Regions from separate parts of the Pseudoalteromonas sp. SA25 genome, predicted to be linked through region 3. Evidence: predicted binding sites of a transcription regulator. Region 3 holds the regulator's gene; each other region holds the start of a gene.

Region 1 (3,933 bases), on a different contig from region 3:
TTGTAGTTGTTCTACCGCATACAAGCACTGAAGGTGCGATTTGTGTTGCTGATAAAATTAAACAAAATGTGGCCGATTTAGGAATATTACACAAATATTCAGAATATGACTTTGTGACTATTAGTATTGGCGGTGCAACCCTACAACCATACGTAAATAACAAAAACACCTTGCAGATCGCAGATGAAAAAATGTATGAGTCTAAAATGCAAGGGCGTAACAAAGTGTGTTTTTAAGTTTAGTTAGCTAATAAATCATTTGCCACTTAAAAACACCTTGTAGTTGATAAATATTAAATAAGATTATTTATTACACGCTATGACATTTTTTGTACTTTTTATTGCTACCACATGGGCAGTCATCATTTCTGCCCACTTTAATATCTTCAACAGGATATATAGTGCCATCTAAATAACGCCATTGAGTGTTTTCTTTAATAAACTGCGATTTTTCGTGAAGCTCACAAAATAAGTTTTGATAAAAATATTGGGCTTTAAATTCTACAGTCCCAGTATCGTCATCATGGCTTGACCCAATTACATCAAGATTTATAAATCGACAGCTGTTAGCAAAATCATTGATTTCTTTAACCGGATTTTCAGCTTGTTTTTCTTTTGCGTAGGTTTGATAAACATATTCTGCATTTTTAATAACATAAGCACTGAATCGTGAGCGCATAAGTTGTTCAGGAGAGTCAGCTTGCTTAACAGATAAGTGAAGCGGCTCGCAGCAATCGGCATAATTTTGCCCACTGCTGCAAAAACATAATGTGGTATTGAGTGAAGTCATAATAATAATACAAAGTCTAAAACATTAGTTTAACAAGCTTATTGGGCGAGTGATATCTCTGTTGTTTGAGACTTTTTAGTAAAACAGTATAGTTTTGTATTCGTTTTACTTAAATCGAACGATAGATTCGTAAGTAGTTGGTTATTAACTATATCGGTCCAGGTAATTACCGCTGCAAAGTTTCCGTTATGTAATGCAGAATTTAATACATACTCTAAATTTACTAGGTGCTTCTGTCTAATAACAAGTAATTTACTTGTATCAATAGAGCATGAGTCAAGTAAAGCTTTGCTAGGTACGTGATCTGGAGCAATTAGTAACGTCCATGCATTAGAGCTATTGTATTGGTGTAATACTTTTAAAAGCTCAAAGGTCGCTGAAATTTCATCTTCAATTTGAATCAAATTCACGCAATCGCTTTGCTCATCTTGTTGGTAACTTTTAACTGTTCTTACGGTAATAGGCTGTAACATAATTTCACTCACTGGGTTTTTATACAGTATTCATATACAGTAGTTTATACAGTGCTTTCGTGCAAGCCTTTTATGCTATTTATTTGTACAATCATTCAGCTTTTGATCATTGTTTTTATTTTTTGAATTTATAATTCTTTATTAATCATGTTGTTATAGGGTTGTTTTTGAGAAGGTATTCTAAAAATAAATTTTTGCGTAGTGTCTTCATTTTGGGGTTTTATACTGTATAGGATTATCTTTATAACCATATATAGTATTTTTTAACACTGCATACAGTACTTCTGCCATAGTTAGCTTATGTGTTTTCACTCGTGCGAGGGATCATATGAGAAAACTGGAGTTGGTGAATTTGTTCGTACAAACTTGCCGCATAACATTGAGCATCTTTAAATCGCTTAGTTTCGATATGTTTGCGTATATCTGTAACCGCTGCAGTGGCAGGGGCGTACCCTTGGCTACTTGCTAAGCTTAACCAAGCTACAGCATGAAATACACTTTGTGGCACGCCTTCACCTTTCACAAAAAATAAACCTAAATAAAACTGTGCTCTATGGTTTCCCGCCATTGCAGCAAGTCGCATCCATTTTGCAGCCAATGGAGCTTGATTATTTTTTAAATAATATAGGGCTTTATTTAACGTACTTTGCTCATCTTTTTTATTATCAACGGGCACAGAGGTATTTTCGGGTTGAGTAACAAAACCTAAAATATTATCTAGCTGTTGCTCTAAGTCTTGCTCACAAGGTGTTGTTTTAAGCATATTGGTTCATTTATTATTTTAACTACTTTAACAGTTTAGTATATAGCAAGGTAAAATGTCCTGTAAAAGATAATTTTTATGTTAAAATCTCGCCACTTTTTACTATCACAAGTTTATTATGTTCGAAGCCTTATTTAAACTGAGCGAAAATAATTCAACAGTTAAACGCGAATGCGTTGCTGGCCTAACTACCTTTATAACTATGGTATACATTGTATTAGTAAACCCGGCTATGCTCGCAGAGGCTGGGATGGATCAAGGGGCTGCATTTGTAGCGACATGTATAGCAGCTGCGATAGGCTGTTTTATAATGGGTTTATGGGCTAACTATCCATTAGCATTAGCGCCTGGTATGGGACTAAATGCCTTTTTTACGTATGGTGTCGTATTAGGAATGGGTTATACCTGGCAAGCCGCGTTAGGGGCTGTATTTATGTCGGGTTGTATATTTTTGTTTTTAAGCTTATTTAAAGTCAGAGAGTGGATTATTAATGCCATACCTCTGGTGCTCAAGCGAGCAATCGCAACGGGTATAGGTGCTTTTTTAGCATTAATTGCCCTTAAAAATGCAGGTATTATTGTCTCAAGCCCGGCAACATTAGTACAGTTGGGCGACATTACTTCTCCAGGTCCGTTATTGGCTATATTAAGCTTTTTTGTAATTGCAGCGCTTTTATATCGCGACTTTAAAAGTGGCGTGCTTATTAGTATTTTATTAGTGACTGGCATTGCTCTAAGTTTTGGGCTTGTTGAATATCACGGTGTTATGGCTATGCCACCATCAATAATGCCTACTTTTATGCAGCTAGATTTTGCAGCCGCTTTTGATATATCAATGATGAGTGTTATTTTTGCTTTCTTGTTTGTCGATCTTTTTGATACTTCGGGTACATTAGTTGCGGTAACTCAAAAAGCAGGTTTAGCTGATGAAAAAGGTAACATGCCTCGTTTAGGGCGCGCATTAAGTGCTGACAGCTCAGCAACAATTGCAGGTGCGATGCTAGGTACGTCTACGACTACATCGTATATAGAATCGGTTGCTGGTGTATCTGTTGGCGGACGTACTGGCTTAACAGCTGTAGTTGTAGGCATTTGCTTTTTACTAATGATGTTTTTTGCACCGCTTGCACAAATGGTACCGGCTTATGCTACGGCAGGCGCTATTTTATATGTCGCTGTTCTGATGCTGCAAAATTTAAAGTTTGTAAACTGGGATGATATGACCGATGCAATTCCTGTTACTGTGGTATTACTAATGACACCATTAACGTTTTCGATTGCGCACGGTATTGCACTTGGTTTTATATCTTATACGGCGGTTAAAGTCTTGTGCGGTAAGCAAGATCAAGTCAGTATTAGTGTTTGGATATTAACAGCCTTGTTTGTTTTCAAGTTTGCATTTTTGTCTTAATAGCTAACAAAAAAGCCTGCACAAATTTTAATTTGTGCAGGCTTTTTTAATGCTTTTATAAAAGCACTACCATTTCTTTTTAGGAGCAAACAGTATATCTAAGTCGTCTTGCTCTTCTTCTGTTTTCTTTTTAAGTGCGCTTGCATTAGAAGCTCGCAGTTCAACACTAATTGCTTCTAAGTAACCCTCAACTTCTAGCCGTTTTGAAGTTACGTATTCATCAGAGTAGGTGACTGCACTGAGTGTTGCCTGCGCTTTTTCAAAGTACTGTCTTGCAGAGCCAACCATACTGGCTGAGCGGGCAGACAAGCCACGTTTTATTTGGCTTTCAATATTAATACGCAGTTGTAGTTTTTCGAGACGTTTATCTTCTAAAACAAAAACTTGGCTATCAATACGACCTTTGCTGTGTTCAGAGCGTAAAATTGAGCGTAATTTTTTAATGCCTTGAATTAGGCCTACAAGTTGTTTGTCATTACTCGGTAGCGTTAAAGCTT
Region 2 (3,933 bases), on a different contig from region 3:
GCGCTGCATGAAGGTCCAACGTGATCCTTCTGGGCGAGCACCGTTTAGGTATTTACCCGTTAATAAACCAGCCGCTAAAGGCGACCACGGTAAGTAGGCAATATCTTCGTGTACACATTGTTCTATTAAATACGGCCAGTCTTTAGCGTGCGCTAAGCTAAACTCATTTTGAATAGATACCATACGCGGTAAGTTATGCTCTTTGGCCAAACTTAAAAACTGGCTTATACCCCATGGCGTATCGTCAGATAAACCGCAGTGCTTAATTTTACCTGCTTTAACACATTCATTAAGGCCCTCTAGAATATCAAGCATACTAGCTTGCTGCTCTTGTGTATTTACGTCGGTAAATTTAAGAGTGCCGGGCCATTGTCTGCCAAAGTGCGGGGTAGAGCGGTTTGGCCAATGCAGCTGATATAAATCAATGTAGTCGGTTTTAAGGCGCTTAAGTGAATCGTCTACGGCTTCTATTACCGTTTGGCGCGTAATATTGCCACCATCACGTACCCACGATAATCCATTGCCTGCAATTTTTGTAGCAAGTACCACATCGCTGCGCTTTTGCTGATTACGTGATAGCCAATCGCCAATAATTTCCTCAGTTTTTCCGTAGGTCTCTGGAGAGGGCGGTACTGCATACATTTCGGCTGTATCAATAAAGTTTACGCCTTGCTCTAGCGCGTAGGCTATTTGTTCATCAGCATCGCTTTGAGTATTTTGTTTACCCCAAGTCATACTGCCTAAACATACTCTTGAAACGTTAATACCACTGCTGCCAAGTGGGCTGTATTGCATGAGAATTCCTTATTGCTCGTCTTGAGAGTAGCTAACTAACGCCGATAAAAGAGGCTCTGCAATGAGGGCTTTTTGGCCTGTTTCAAAATCAAACATAACCACTTTTGAAGTGCCTGTTGTTGTTATAGCGTTTTGTGCGTGACTAAATACGGTGTAATTCATAACAAATCGGTCTGTTTTTATATCAGAAATAGTAACACCGACTGTAAGCGTATCTGGGAATGTAACTGGGCGTTTATAACGAATGTTATTTTCGCTTATTACCGGGCCCACGCCATTAGGGCTTATTGTATCGAACAGATTTATTTTATTTAAGAAGTCGATTCGGGCTATTTCAAAGTAACGTAAATACACTACATTATTTACGTGTTGTAGTGCATCCATATCAGCCCACGCTACGGTGATGTCGGTATGGATAGGGTGCTGATCTTTAAACGTTTGCATTATTTATTGGCCCTTAATTTTAAAGTACTTAGATTATCAACATGGGGTTACGAGCTCAAGGTAATTAATGGCATGTTTTTTTATAAGATGATTGTACCTATTTAATTTTAGGTCTACAGTTAAATTACACAGACAAACACAGAAAACACACAGAGGTAGAAATATGCAGAACATAATTAACTGGTCCTTAGCTTGTTTGGTTTTTATAGCCTCTTTTACCTGTTACGCAATGGGTAACGAATCAGGCGCTATTATTTTGATGTTAGCGGGGTTTTTTTTCGAGGTTATGTTTTGGTTGCGCGGTTATAAAGAGCAAGAAGGTAATAAGCGCTTTTTTTAATAGTTAACTAGGGCCTGTTGACCTTTCAGGATTAAAATTTTTTCAATCTAGGGGCTATTTAATCGCGGCGCGAGGTTTGTGACCTAGTGGGCTAAGTAAAAACCGAGCAAAGCTTCCGCGTCCTGCTCACGCCCCTTACCTACATCCATGTAGGCAACAAAGAGTAAATTGCCCCTAGGCAGAACCCTTCGGGCAGCGTATGTTTGGCATTTGTGCTACGTTATCGCCTATTTATGGGGAATAACCACACTACATAGGCTCTGCCTTGCCTAAATACCAAACATACTGCTGCAAATTTAACCTCGAAAGATAAACAGGCCCTAGGCTTGCTTATCACATTTGATTCTATAATAATGACTGTATAAATAACCAGTTATTGTTGTGGTGATGAAGAAGTTTATTCACATAGACATGGATTGCTTTTATGCAGCAGTAGAAATGCGAGATAATCCAAAACTTGCATGTGTACCGCTTGCTATTGGAGGCAATAGCCGACGAGGCGTACTCTCAACCGCTAACTATATAGCTAGAGAATATGGCGTGCGATCGGCTATGTCGAACTATCATGCTAAACAATTATGCCCCGATTTAGTTATTGTCCCTGGGCGCATGGCTGTATACAAAGAAGCTTCAAATCAAATACGTGAAGTATTTAGCCGCTACACAGATTTAGTTGAACCTCTTTCTTTAGACGAAGCCTACCTAGATGTAACAGACAGCACCGCTTGTAAAGGCAGTGCCACACTTATTGCACAGCAAATAAGAGCCGATATTTACAATGCCACCGGGCTCACTGCATCAGCAGGCATTGCACCGATTAAATTTATTGCCAAAATAGCCAGCGACGAAAAAAAACCGAATGGTCAATTTGTCGTTTTGCCTCATGAGGTCGATGACTTTTTAGCGCAATTACCGCTGGGGAAAATTCCGGGGGTGGGTAAAGTAACGCTCGAAAAGCTAAATTTAAAAGGCTTATATACCGGCAAGGATGTACGTGAAAAAGGCGTTAACTGGATGCAGCAACATGTGGGTAATTTTGGTGTGTCGCTTTATCAAAAATGTGCAGGTGAATATGTTGGTAAAGTATCAACAGATCGCATCAGAAAGTCGCTGAGTGTTGAGCATACCTACGAATACAATAAAACAAGTTTGCAAGAGTGCTTAGATGAGCTGCCAAAATTGTTAGACGAATTAGTTTTAAGGCTTAATAAACAGCAATTACAAAACCGTATTAATAAGCTGAGTGTTAAAGTGAAGTTTGCAAATTTTGTAGTGACCTCAGCCGATCAGGCATACCACGAGCTAAACACAGAAATATTTATTCAACTCCTTACTAAGGCCTATCAACGAGGGCTACAACAACCTGTAAGATTACTTGGCATAGGCGTTGGCATTAAAAGCGAGCCAGAACAAAACTTCCAACTGAGTATTCTCGATTAAGCTGTAAAGCCTGTAACCCCAAGTTGCCATTTATTGGCAAGTTGTATAATTAGCTCATCGCACCTTGCTGGTCTTCAATATTTAAATCGACGATAATAGGGGCTTATGTTTTCTAACAGGACTTTATTTATGGCATACCCTCAAGCGGTTAGTGCAAGCCTTGAATGCACATCTCATGATGCGCTTATTATTATTAGTGATGACTTTTCTCTATTACCAAATAACTCATTACGTGATGCTATTTTAGACCAAGCAAAAGTTGATTCTCGTATTGGTAAACAAGTTACTTTATTAGTGATTGAAAACAAACGCGTTGTACTTGCGCCAACGGGTCCGTTAAATAGAGATTACGACGATGTTCGCCGTTATTTTGATGCTGCTAAATTAGCAATTAACGAAGCAAAAGCGTCGGGTAGTGTTAACCCTGCATTATTTTTACCAAATTTAAATGGCGATAGCCGTTATCAGCATGCTTTAGAAGTTGCTTATTTAGGCGCTTGCCAAGCCTTATGGCAGCCATTAGAAGCGCGTGAATATCACGGTAAAAGTATTGAACCTATTACTCAAATTGGTTTAGTTGGCGCAAGCGAGCAAACAATCAAAGCTGTTAATGCAATTGCTGCAGGCCAATATGCCGCGCGTGACTTGTGTGGCACCGAACCTGAGCGTATGGCTCCACCACGTTTTGCTGATTACTGCGTTGATTTATTTAAAGGCTCAAGCATTGCAGTTGACGTAATTGATGATATTGCAGCTATTGATAAAAACTACCCAATGCTAAGCACTGTTGCTCGTGCATCGTATGCAGTTGAGCGCCATCACCCACGTGTTGTTAAGCTTGAATATGTACCAGAGGGCGAAATTACTCGTACACTTATGTTTGTAGGTAAGGGTCTTGTATACGATACAGGCGG
Region 3 (3,933 bases):
GGTAAAATCCAAAAGCTCCAGTTATTCATTCTTGGCAATGCCATATCTGGCGCGCCAATCATGAGTGGTATCATCCAGTTAGCAAGGCCTGTAAAGGCCGGCATAACCGCACCAAACACCATAATTAAACCATGCACTGTGGTCATTTGATTAAAAAAGTGAGGATCGACCAACTGTAAACCTGGTTGAAATAATTCAGCTCTGATCACCATGGCCATTCCACCACCAATTAAGAACATGGTCAGCGAAAAAATTAAATATAAACTACCTATATCTTTATGATTAGTTGTGTAAAGCCAGCGTTTAAAACCCTTAGCTGGGTGATGAGCATGATGAGCTTCATTGGCGTTAGGTTGTTCTACTATGCTACTCATTAGTTCGCCTCCACTTTGGCATCAAGTGCTGCCTGTATTTGACTCGGTTGAATAACATCACCCGTATCATTACCCCACGCATTACGCTTATAAGTAATAACCGCAGCTAATTGCTTTATAGATAACTGCTTGGCAAAAGCTTGCATTGCCGTACCAGGTCGTCCATGGATAACTACATCAATGTGATCTTTTATATCGCCAAGCACTATAGGGCTGCCTTTAAGTGCAGGAAATACACCCGGTAATCCCATGCCAGTAGGTTGATGACATGCAGCACAATTAGCCATATATACTTGTTCTCCTAAAGTCATTAACTCTTCTTTTGGGAGGGTTTTATCAAGTAATGCGGCATCTGCTAATGCTGCTTTTTGTTTAGCCTGCTTTGCATCTGCAAGCCATGTTTTAAAATCAGCCTCAGATTTAGCGACCACCACAACGGGCATAAAGCCATGATCTTTACCACACAACTCAGCACATTGGCCTCGGTAAGTACCTTCTTCGTTTATGTTCGTCCATGTTTCGTTTATAAAGCCGGGATTCGCATCTTTTTTAACTGCAAAATCAGGTACCCACCAAGAGTGAATAACATCATCAGAAGTCATTAAAAATCGTACTTTTTGATTTATTGGCAGTACGAGAGGTTTATCAACCTCAAGTAAGTAGTTAGGATTTTTATCTGCAAGATTCGCTATTTCATCTTGCGGGGTAGATAAAATAGAGTAAAACTCTACATCTTCACCCATATATTCATAATGCCATTTCCATTGCGAGCCTGTAATTTTAATAGTGAGATCAGCTTTGCTGGCATCTTCCATTGCAATTAGGGTTTTAGTGGCTGGTACTGCCATAGCAATTAAAATAACAAACGGGATTGCAGTCCAAAGTATTTCTACTTTAGTGCTTTCGTGAAATTGGGCAGGTACAGCCCCTTTAGATTTGCGGTGATGAATAAGTGCCCAAAACATAATTGCGAACACTATCACCCCAATCACACAACATATTATAAATATGGTCATGTGCAGCTGATATACATTATTGCTTATATCGGTTACGCCTTTGCGCATATTGTATTGGCTGTTAGCCAAAACTGGGTGCGAAAAAACACATAATATAAGCCACAAGGTAGAGGTCAGTTTACCCATGTGACGGCTCCTTTGATGCTATTGCGAATGCAAAGCGAAGAGGCATACGGCTTAAACGCCAATTCGTTATTTTTATTTTTTTAGTCAATCTCATTTAATATTGATTGGTTTTGCTGCGCCAACAACGTGTTTGTGTATATTGTGTGTTCTCAAAACTAAAAAGCTGTGAGTTATTATTAGCTCAGCACATTAATAATTAGCTAAAAAATGAACAACAAGCAAGTTTTAGTATAAAAAACAATCAGGTGATATTGAGTAATTAATAAAAAATCAGTAACCAACTAGGTAATAGGAAGTTCAAAAGATGAGCAAAACAAAGGGGTTTAACGCATTCGGAGGGGGAAAATATAAGTGCAAAAAAGTTTACAGCTTAAATTGTCAGTGAGCTATTTATGCCCTATTTTTAGTGCGAATTTAAAACAGAAAATGCGTACTAATTAGTACGCATTTATAAAACTGCTTGTTTAAAAGCTATTTTTAAAGTCACATCCAATCAGCGTTTCTTATAACGCCAACGGCTAAGCCTTCAATATTAAAAGACTCATTCTCAAGATCTACTTCAATAGATTCAAAATCGTCGTTTTCAGCATGAAGTAATACTTTACGACCCGCTTTCTCAAGACGTTTTACAGTTACGTCTTCGTCTAGGCGGGCAACAACAACTTGCCCGTTTTCAGCGGTTTGAGTACGATGTACAGCAAGTAAATCACCATCCATAATACCAATATCTTTCATGCTCATACCGTTAACGCGTAGTAAAAAATCTGCAGCCGGTTTAAACATTAATGGATCGATTTTGCAGTGACTTTCAACGTGCTCTTGCGCCAAAATAGGTGAACCAGCAGCAACACGCCCTATAAGCGGTAAACCTAATTGTTCTGGCTCTTCTTCTTCAATTAACTGAATACCACGGCTTGCACCTGGTTTCATTTTAATTGCGCCTTTTTTAGCAAGTGCTTTTAAATGTTCTTCAGCAGCATTGGCACTTTTAAAACCTAATGTTTGCGCTATTTCAGCACGTGTAGGAGGCATACCAGTGTCTTTAATAAAAACTTTAATTAGTTCGAGTATTTGAGCTTGGCGGTTCGTTAATGGTCGCATACAACTGGTTTTCCATACAGTACATTTAACTGTGAGTATATACAGTTAAATAAAAATCGCAAATTTAAATTAAGCCTTAAAATAGCCAAAGTAATTTCACTTGTGTACATTTTAGGGATATAACTAAAGCTAGGTTTATAAATGATTAAAAAAGCAAAGGAGTCATTATGAGTATTTGGTACCAGCCCATCACTTTAGAGCTGTGCAAGCAGTTAGAACAAGGCATTGATGGCCAAGGAACATTAATGAAAACCATGGGAATAGAAGTCACTGAAATTGGTGATGATTACTTAGTAGCCACTATGCCGGCAATTCCTGAGCATCATAACCCAATGGGAATGGTTCACGGCGGTGCTAACGTTGTACTTGCCGAAACAGTTGCCAGCTATGCAGCTAACTTTGTTGTCGATTTTACAAAATTTTACTGCGTGGGGCAGGAAATTAGCGCAAGTCATTTAAAAGCATCTCGCAACGGCACTTTAACAGCAACGGCAAGAGCGTTTCATATTGGCAAACGTAGTTCAGTGTGGGAAATAAAAATTACAAATAGCCGCAATGAGCTGTGCTGCGTATCAAAAATGACCGCAGCAGTCGTAGAGCGAAGGTAGTTACTTTTCGATTGGGTAAATTGTAATTTCCATACCCGCACCAATCGCAGATATACGTAGTAATGTATCTGCATCTAAGGCTTGATTAAAGCACTTAGGGGAAGTGCCTGATTCAAAACCAATATCAAACGTTCTACGTGAACAGCTTAACCATTGCTTTAGCGCGTTACGCGAACACGATTCAATAAGCTCACATATATGGTTTATTGCTTTGTCAGGCGTGTTTACTACACCTGTTGCTTCAATACGCGCTAATTGACGGTATTCGTCTTTGTCATAATGTAAAATCGTCGCGACTTTTTTCAAGTCTGCCACTAGCAAACTAATATCTTGCTTTGATTCAAGCTCAAGATCTACATTTAAAAATTGAATTTCCGACATCGTTTCGTATTTATCCTCTAATAATTTCATTGCAAACTTTAACGCAGTTTTACCGTTATACCAAATCAACTATGCTCTATTAACCACTTTATATGGATATTTCGCAGCTTTTAAGTATTTTTTAGCGTTTAAAGCTAGCTGGATATCAAACACTCAGCTCAATTAAACAAATAAGTCATGTTAGCAATTTAAGTGTAATCTTTTTTATTTTTAAATGATTACAGTAAGCTATAGTTTAAACTGCGACAAAATGTCGCAGTAACTAATCCCATTAATGTAATAAACTAGCCTCTAAAAATAATAAGACTAAAACATGAATAAAAAAAT
Region 4 (3,933 bases), on a different contig from region 3:
CTTCAATCATAGTGCCAGGACTAACTGGAGGTGAATATAAAGATCTTGTTGAATCTATGTGTGATTCTATTGGCCTTCAAATATTTAATGATAAAAATACTGAGAAGCTAAATATAGCTTCTGAGGGGTCACCATTATTTACCGAATCAATTCTAAGATTATGCAAGTTAGGACTTTCAGTAGATAACGCAATTATTGATTGGTCGGGAAAGAGTGGGGATGCGGTACGAGAAGCAGCATTGAGAAAAGAAGTTACTGAATTATCACCTGAGGCAATAAAAATTCTACTAACTATTAGTTATGTTGGCTCCTTGTCACGCAGCGAACTGCATCAGTATACTGATTTTGAAAATTCAGAAATCAATACGTCAATTGAGCAACTAGGGAACCTCTTTCTTATTAGTAGTATAGAGTTTATCGAAGAAGAACCAAGATTTGAGAGTACCTCATCTATAAGTAAATTAGTTCTTTCTATAGCAAATGATATAGTGCCAAATGCAGATGAATACATCGGTAGAATTAGAGAGATTTGTGAGGGTTTAGAGGCAAATTCACAGATTCACATACCAGAGGTTGGAGCAGCGGTTAGGCAATGCAACTCTCTTTTAAATGAAAAAAGGTATGATGATTCAAGAAATACGGCACGTTCACTGATAAGAAAACCACGATACAAAGAAAATAGTGATCTTTTCTTTATTCTTGCAAAGACTGACTATGAAGATCCTAGTGTTACTAATGAGGTTGCTAGAAAATCATTCTCTGATGCATTCATTAAGGGCCAAAGAAAGCTCGCATTTTTTGAAATGTGGTATCAAACAGAAGTTAATTATGGAAGTAGTAGCGCAATATTAGATGTTTGTAAAAATGCCCTTCATAGTTTAGGTAAATTTGATGCTCAATGGGGAGAGCGATATGTGTATGCAAGTTACAATCAAGCGAATAATGCTACAAGTTATGAAAATAAAATTCGCCATTTTGTTACCTGCTATGAGCATCTGTCTAAGTTAATAAAGATATCTAGAAAAGAAAAATGGGAGCAGTTTAAAGATCTGAGTATTGAGGTTGTTGATGCTATATGGGAAGAGTCTGTTAATAATTCTATGTATGAGGTCGCTGGTCGAGCAATCATAAATTCTGTAAACGGTGGAGATATTAGAAGTATAAACTTTAATAGAATGATCGAGGTATCTGAATTTTTTATGGACGATAAGTTAGTTTCAGAAGAGGCGTTTCGAGAACTTAGGGACAATCTTGAATGGGCATCTAAACTTATACGTGCTGGCTCTGGGAGCCGTGAGACGCTGGCTTTGAAGTTGGAGCAAACATATCGAAAAATTATAGCGTCGACGCGTAACAAGAAAATGCGGGTGTCAGCGTAGCTACACCTGATTTTGGCATTCAGGCTATAGAATTACTCTTTTTTTAAGAAAAACAGTCTGTTTTATGGATTCCAAAGAATGCATAACTTAATGTTTTGAAAACGTTTAGAGTTAATTGCAGAAACTCATTATTTAATTGAATTTGGCTGTTGGAGTTATTCTGTAGCCTCGTTATGTTTAGGTGGCCCTACGTGAGAATAATTGATGAAAAACCTTGGAGTTGGACTCTATATGAGCATGATGATGAGTATTTCTTGTCTGTGATGTGTGGTTCTGTCGGGTTATATAGTCGAGATATCATTTTAAGCGTTGATGAAACTGAGTGTTATCTAACCCGAGGAATTGACGAGATAATTGAAATGGCAAAGATAATTTCTTTTAGCCCCCAAAAGTTTAAATCCAGGCATATTGTTGGCTTTCATGAAAAACTCGCTGCTATAGTTGCAGATGAAAAACCTCGAAATTATTTTGAAAATAAAACCTAACAAGTTGTCCGCTTATCAACGCTAATCCACAACTAGTATGAAAAGTATTTTGAGCACTATTTATAGTGCTAAATCCTCCCCAGTCTCTGTCTTACACCTCAAAGTTCTCAAAGTACTCTTTTTGTAGCTCTATAGTCAGTGCTTTAGGGCGAATGCCTTGTACTAGGCTGTATACTTCTTCTTTTGTGTAACCTGTCGAATTTAAAATAAGCGCAGCGACCAACCCTGTACCGCCTTTGCAATGTATGGTAATGGTTTGTTTGTGTTGTATGGCCTGTAGTATGTCGGTTTTGTGGGTGTTCCAGCTTGATGTAAAAGGTTGTTTGGGTGCTTCGTCGTCATTTATAGGTAAATGAAACCAGGTTATATCGTGCTTATTGCACTCACTATTAATTGTTTCTACGTTGTTTTTTTCAAGTTCTTTTTGCGACATAAGCGACAGCAGCACGTTAGCGCCAGCAGCTTTTAATGTGGCGATTGAATCCGCTAAGTTTTGTGTTTTTGTACTGGGGCCTGTTTATCTTTCGAGGTTAATTTTGCAGCAGTATGTTTGGTATTTAGGCAAGGAAGAGCTTATGTAGTGTGGTTGTTCCCCATAAATAGGCGATAACGCAGTATAAATGCCAAACATGCGCTGCCCGAAGGGTTCTGCCTAGGGGGGATTGACTCTTTGTTGCTCGGCTTTTACTTAGCCCACTAGGTTACAAGCCTCGCGCCGCGATTAAATCCCCCCTAGATTGAACAAATTTAATCCTGAAAGGTCAGCAGGCCCTGAGCAAGGCGTAAAAATAATATTTGCGCCGTTGTTGAGTGATAAAACATCGTACGGATGCGCGCTCATGGTAAGTCCTTTATTTTTAATGAATTTGCTTTAATAAGCTCACTATAGCGTGTTTTAGTTACAAGTTTAAGATTGAATAATAAGCGCAAATACTAGATACTGTTTTTATATACAGTTGTGGCGATATTATGAAAAAAGAATTACCAGCAAAATACTATTTAGCGCATTTTAAAGAGCTTATTGAGTTTGTAACAAGTAAATGTATGCATTTACTTGAGCCTAAACATAGTGAATTTATTAGTAAAATTAACCAGCTAGATGAGCAAAGCCAGTGCATGTTGGCGCGGGTGTATTCGCGCAAGCCTTATTTGGTGCAGGCGCAATCGCTTAATTATGAAGAAATAACATCGCCGCATCAGGCTATTTATACGCTAAAAAAAGCGGGCATTTTATTTGAGCCAAACGAGCAGCATTATTCGCAGCTTTTAGCGCACTTAACCAAACCTTCTTTGGTTGAGTTACTAAGTAATTACGACGAGCAAATAAGCTTTAAAAAGAGCGCCGCTAAAAGCGCGCTGGTGGATATTGCGCGTGAGTTTTTTAAGGAATGCCCACAAGAGCTTGCGCCACTTTATAGCCAGTATGTAATTAATAATCGCAATGACTACTACGAGTATTTTGAGTTTTTATTTGCAGGCAAACTAAGCGGTGGTGATGTAAATCATCAAAATCGTTTTGTAATGCGAGACTTAGGCTTAACCGCTACGCGCGAAGGACACAGTGAGAGCTTGTCACGCTTTGAAACACTTGACGAAGCACAATCAAACTATTTACTAAACCGTTACCGGTTAGCATTTAAAAATATTACAGATGAGAGTGATTACGTTGCTTTAGCGTCGCAGGTTTTAGTGCAAGCTGCACATGGTGCCATTGCCGTTGTATTAAAAAACAAATTATTAGTTAGGCTTTATAGGCAGCTAAAAACAGTTGATAGCGAACTTGCTTTTAGCTTACTAGAAGGGTGCGCGGATGATAGCGAAGCACAAGAAATTCAAATAAGAGAGCAATACAGGCTTGGCAATAAAGAGTGGGTAAAAGCTCGATTAGAAGCCATTATCGAAAACCCGCTCACTGATGATTTACTGTATTTTGCTGACGATTTTTTAATGCGTAAGTTTAATAAAAAAACACGTTCTCGTTTAAGTGCCATGCTTGCCAACACTCAGTGCGTGTTAGAAATAGATGAACTGTACCGAGGTGAAGTAGAGCAGGGCGTAAACGATTATTA

The links. Region 3 encodes LexA, which represses DNA repair genes until DNA is damaged. Its sites were predicted from a motif close to TACTGTATNNNNATACAGTA; they were not measured.
Region 1: the regulator LexA is predicted to act here: its motif matches at 1,285-1,304, upstream of GQR45_RS14570 (SulA-like leucine-rich domain-containing protein).
Region 2: the regulator LexA is predicted to act here: its motif matches at 1,935-1,954, upstream of dinB (DNA polymerase IV).
Region 4: the regulator LexA is predicted to act here: its motif matches at 2,803-2,822, upstream of GQR45_RS06230 (exonuclease domain-containing protein).

What each region holds. Positions count from the first base shown of each region.
Region 1 covers NZ_WTKV01000017.1:86,726-90,658, forward strand. Annotated here, with positions in the region: gene GQR45_RS14560 (diguanylate cyclase) at 1-236, shown strand, start outside; gene GQR45_RS14565 (YchJ family protein) at 310-789, opposite strand; gene GQR45_RS14570 (SulA-like leucine-rich domain-containing protein) at 828-1,262, opposite strand; gene GQR45_RS14575 (SEL1-like repeat protein) at 1,561-2,025, opposite strand; gene GQR45_RS14580 (NCS2 family permease) at 2,144-3,436, shown strand; gene GQR45_RS14585 (hypothetical protein) at 3,503-3,933, opposite strand, start outside.
Region 2 covers NZ_WTKV01000007.1:94,580-98,512, reverse strand. Annotated here, with positions in the region: gene GQR45_RS07730 (aldo/keto reductase) at 1-795, opposite strand, end outside; gene GQR45_RS07725 (thioesterase family protein) at 805-1,239, opposite strand; gene dinB (DNA polymerase IV) at 1,967-3,019, shown strand; gene GQR45_RS07715 (leucyl aminopeptidase family protein) at 3,149-3,933, shown strand, end outside.
Region 3 covers NZ_WTKV01000024.1:15,093-19,025, reverse strand. Annotated here, with positions in the region: gene ctaD (cytochrome c oxidase subunit I) at 1-374, opposite strand, end outside; gene coxB (cytochrome c oxidase subunit II) at 374-1,516, opposite strand; gene lexA (transcriptional repressor LexA) at 2,000-2,617, opposite strand; gene GQR45_RS17210 (PaaI family thioesterase) at 2,785-3,225, shown strand; gene GQR45_RS17205 (hypothetical protein) at 3,226-3,606, opposite strand; gene GQR45_RS17200 (membrane protein) at 3,920-3,933, shown strand, end outside.
Region 4 covers NZ_WTKV01000005.1:204,929-208,861, forward strand. Annotated here, with positions in the region: gene GQR45_RS06215 (ATP-binding protein) at 1-1,379, shown strand, start outside; gene GQR45_RS06220 (hypothetical protein) at 1,571-1,864, shown strand; partial or broken gene GQR45_RS06225 (protein phosphatase) at 1,956-2,369, opposite strand; partial or broken gene GQR45_RS21325 (protein phosphatase) at 2,634-2,705, opposite strand; gene GQR45_RS06230 (exonuclease domain-containing protein) at 2,834-3,933, shown strand, end outside.